Regions from separate parts of the Streptomyces ferrugineus genome, predicted to be linked through region 2. Evidence: riboswitches for the same ligand, from Rfam matches in the RefSeq annotation. Region 2 holds a riboswitch; the other holds the start of a gene.
The links. Region 2 has a riboswitch for glycine ahead of gcvP (aminomethyl-transferring glycine dehydrogenase). Riboswitches for the same ligand answer to the same signal wherever they lie in the genome.
Positions count from the first base shown of each region.

Region 1: another riboswitch for glycine. It lies ahead of gcvT (glycine cleavage system aminomethyltransferase GcvT); the one in region 2 lies ahead of gcvP (aminomethyl-transferring glycine dehydrogenase).

Region 1 covers NZ_CP063373.1:8,069,492-8,071,684, forward strand. Annotated here, with positions in the region: gene IM697_RS35940 (AAA family ATPase) at 186-860, opposite strand; glycine riboswitch at 1,031-1,134, shown strand; glycine riboswitch at 1,135-1,267, shown strand; gene gcvT (glycine cleavage system aminomethyltransferase GcvT) at 1,306-2,193, shown strand, end outside.
Region 2 covers NZ_CP063373.1:3,483,165-3,485,357, forward strand. Annotated here, with positions in the region: gene IM697_RS15900 (DNA polymerase IV) at 1-404, shown strand, start outside; gene IM697_RS15905 (PRC-barrel domain-containing protein) at 614-1,021, opposite strand; glycine riboswitch at 1,136-1,231, shown strand; gene gcvP (aminomethyl-transferring glycine dehydrogenase) at 1,408-2,193, shown strand, end outside.

The DNA.
Region 1 (2,193 bases), 4.6 Mb from region 2:
CGGTCGGTCGGCGCGTCCCTGCGGCCGGTCGGCGCGTCCCTGCGACCGATCAGCGCGTCCCCGCGGCCAGTCGGCGCGTCCCCGCGGCCGGTCGATCACGGCATGTGGTGGGCTGGGCGCCGTATCGTCCGGCAGCGCCGCATGGCGTCGGCACGGGAGGTCGGGAGCGCACGGGCCGCGGGCGGTCAGCCTGCGAAGCCGATCCGGCGCAGGACGTTCGCCGCCTCCCGGTCCAGCAGCACCGCGGAGTCGCAGCCCCGGGGCAGATGGCCCTTCTCCACCGAGCGCAGCAGGTGGCCGGCGGCCCTGCGGTGGCGCAGGAAGGCGTAGCGCGAGACGCCCCGGCCGCGCTCGCGCTGGCCCTCCAGGGCCGTGTCCGGGGTCACGTCGAGCAGCAGCAGATGCAGCGTGCCGCCGCGGCGGCGGGCCTCGCGGGCCAGCCAGGCGCGTACCCAGGCCTGGGTGCCGCAGTCGTGCACGACGACGCCCTCGCCGGAGCGCAGCGCGCGGCGCAGCCCGGCGTAGTGGGCGAGGCGGACCAGGGGACGGTAGATCGCGTAGGGCAGGAAGCCGGACATACGGGCGTCCCAGCGGTCCCGGGTGTCCTGGGAGTCGATGCGGATGCCCTTCACCGCCCGCCTCATCAGGGTGGACTTGCCGCTGCCGGGCAGGCCGGTGATCACGACGAGGTCCTCGGGGGCGAAGAGCAGCGCGTGCGGACTGTGGCCGGAGCGCTCGCGCAGATCGCGGACCACGGGCGCGGGGCACTGGGCGCGGGCTTCGACACCGGGGGCCGCGGGCTGCTTGGGCAGCGCGATGCCCGAGGTCGTGGCGTACGCCGTGGTGCGGTTCACCGTCATCGTCCTCCTCCGGGGTCAGGATTCCCCATCCCCACTGAGCGTAAAGAGAAGGTAATAGAGGATCTCTCGCTTTTTCGTTCGCTTCCTGCCACAAGCCGGTTACAGACATGCCCTGCCGCGGGGCGGTCCAGGCATGCAATGATGTCCGCGCCAACTGCATACCGGCCGTTTGAATCCGCGCGGGAGAGTTCCCAGCAGTGCAGTGCAGCGCTGGGACGCCGAAGGAGCAAGTCCCTCCCTTGAATCTCTCAGGCCCCGTTACCGCGCGGGCGAGGCACATCTGAAAAGCGGGCCGCCCCCTCGCCCTGGACGACAGGCGAGGCGTGGCCCCACCCAAGGTGCAAGCCGTGATCGTCCCTGTGGCGGTCGTGGCGAACCTCTCAGGTTCCGATGACAGATGGGGAGGAACGACCTCGCCCGTCCTGCCTTGGGAGACGACCGTCCGATGAGCAGTACCCCACTCCGTCACACCGCGCTCGATGCCCTGCATCGCTCGCTCGGCGCGACGATGACCGACTTCGCCGGCTGGGACATGCCCCTGCGCTACGGCTCCGAGCGCGACGAGCACAACGCCGTGCGGACGAAGGCCGGGCTCTTCGATCTCTCCCACATGGGCGAGATCACCGTCACCGGCCCGCAGGCCGCGGCCCTGCTGAACCACGCCCTGGTCGGCAACATCGCCTCCGTCGGCGTCGGCCGCGCCCGCTACACCATGATCTGCCAGGCCGACGGCGGCATCCTGGACGACCTGATCGTCTACCGGCTGGCCGAGACCGAGTACATGGTCGTGGCCAACGCCTCCAACGCCCAGGTGGTGCTGGACGCGCTGGTGGACCGTTCCGCCGGCTTCGACGCCGAGGTGCGTGACGACCGGAACGCGTACGCGCTGCTCGCCGTCCAGGGCCCCGAGTCCCCCGGCATCCTGAAGTCCCTCACCGACGCCGACCTCGACGGCCTGAAGTACTACGCCGGCCTGCCCGGCACCGTCGCCGGAGTCCCCGCGCTCATCGCCCGCACGGGCTACACCGGCGAGGACGGCTTCGAGCTGTTCGTGAAGCCGGAGCACGCCGTCGAGCTGTGGCAGGCGCTGACCAAGGCGGGCGAGGGCGTCGGCCTGGTCCCCTGCGGGCTGTCCTGCCGGGACACGCTGCGCCTGGAGGCGGGCATGCCGCTGTACGGCCATGAGCTGTCGACCTCCCTGACCCCCTTCGACGCCGGGCTCGGCCGGGTGGTGAAGTTCGAGAAGGAGGGCGACTTCGTCGGGCGCGAGGCGCTGGCCGAGGCCGCCGACCGCGCCGATCGGAACCCGCCGCGCGTCCTGGTCGGCCTGATC
Region 2 (2,193 bases):
CGCAGGAGGATCTGTTCGCGCAGGCTGCGGGGGAGCGGGAGGGACGGGACGACTTGGAGGAGCGGGGGGAACAGACGGTGGGGGGCGGTGACGTCGAGCCGGTGGTTGCTGTGCGGGGGGTTGAGGGGGCTGGTGAGCGGCGGTGGCTTGCGGGGCACGATGTGCGGCATGTCGAGTACGGGCACGGGTGGGTGCAGGGGAGCGGGCTGGGGCGGGTGACCGTGCGGTTCGAGACGCCTGGGTCGGAGCCGGGGCGGGTGCGGACGTTTCGGGTTGATGATCCGGGGTTGGAGCGGGCGGAGCCGTTGCCGTTGGTGGCTGCGAGAGGGGGAGCGGATGGGGGTGGAGGTGGCGAGGTGCCTGGTGGGGCGATTGGGGCCGATGGGGCTTTGGGGGCGGGGTAGGGCTGGGAGCGGCTGAGGGGCTGAGTGTGGCTCGACCGGCGTGTGGAGTGCCGTGGGGGTTGGGCCGCTCGTCCGCGCCGACGGAGGGGCCGCTGCGCCCACCCGTGCCGCCCCAGCGGCACGACTGCCCGCGGCTGTGTCGGTTCGAGTGGCCGAGGTGCTGAAGCCGTGGGTCGAGCTGTCGGCGGCTACCTGCGCGGAACGGGGTTCTATGGGCGGGTATGTGGTGTTCTCGGGTCGTTGTCGTCCGGGGAATCCGTGGAGGCCAGGGTGCCGAAGTCCCGGTCAGGCGGCGGGGGTGGGGACGCTACGTCCAGGCCGTAGTGGTGGTAGAGCTGTAGTTCCTGTTCGGGGGAGAGGTGGCGGCCTACGCCGAAGTCGGGGGCATCCTTGATCAGGGTGCGGTCGAAGGGGACGTGGAGGGTGCCCTCCACCAGTTCGCTGGGCTCCAGGGGGACGAAGGCGTCCCGGGAGAACAGGCCGGTGCGTATCGCCGCCCATTCCGGCACTCCGGTCGCGTCGTCGAGGTAGACCTCGTCGATGGTGCCGATCTTGGTGCCGTTGCGGTCGAAGGCCTTGCGGCCGATCAGGTTGCGCGGATCGATGTCGGTCTGCACGGGCCCTCCACTTGGTCGCAAGTCATCCGTAAGCACTACGAAAAGGCAGATTGGTGAGAGCGGCCACTCGAAGGCCCGTGCGTCGGCCTCGCTGGTAGTCTTTCAAGCGGCTGCTGACCCCGTGCGGGAGAGTCCTCCGGACACCATCGGAGGCGCCGAAGGAGCAAATCCTCCCCGGAATCTCTCAGGCCCACGTACCGCACGGACGAGGTCACTCTGGAAAGCAGGGCGGGTGTCGACGGCTTCCGCTCTCACCGACGGTGAAAGCCGGAGGCCCTCGGGCGATCCGGTGAAGCTCTCAGGTTGAGATGACAGAGGGGGAGGCCGTCCGGGTACCCGCGCCGTGGTGCCCCTCGAAGGTCGCGTCAGACCAGGAGGCCTCCGCAATGACCGCCCACCGCATTCCGCTCTCCGAGCTCGAACAGGGGATTCCCTTCGAGCAGCGTCACATCGGCCCCGATCATGAGGCTCGGGCCAAGATGCTCGCCCAGGTCGGGTACGGCTCCCTCGACGAGCTCACGGCCGCCGCGGTACCTGATGTGATCAAGAACGCCGACTCTCTCGATCTGCCGGGAGCGCGTACCGAGGCCGAGGTGCTCGCCGAGCTGCGATCTCTCGCCGACCGCAACCAGGTGCTGGACTCGATGATCGGGCTCGGGTACTACGGGACCTTCACGCCGCCGGTCATCCTGCGGAATGTCATGGAGAACCCTGCCTGGTACACCGCATACACGCCGTATCAGCCCGAGATCTCGCAGGGGCGGCTCGAGGCGCTGCTCAACTTCCAGACCATGGTCGCCGACCTCACCGGGCTGCCGACCTCCGGTGCCTCGCTGCTCGACGAGGGGACCGCCGCGGCCGAGGCCATGGCGCTGTCCCGGCGGATGGGCAGGAACAAGAAGGGGCTGTTCCTGGTCGACGCGGATGTGCTGCCGCAGACCGTCGCCGTGATCGAGACCCGTGCCGAACCTGCGGGCGTCGAGGTCGTCGTCGCCGACCTCAGCGGCGGTATCCCGGCCGAGATCGCCTCTCGTGAGATCAACGGCGTGCTCCTTCAGTACCCGGGAGCCTCCGGTGTCGTACGGGACATCAAGGCCGTCATCGACCAGGCCCATGAGCTCGGCGCCCTCGTCACCGTCGCCGCCGATCTGCTCGCGCTCACGCTGCTGAAG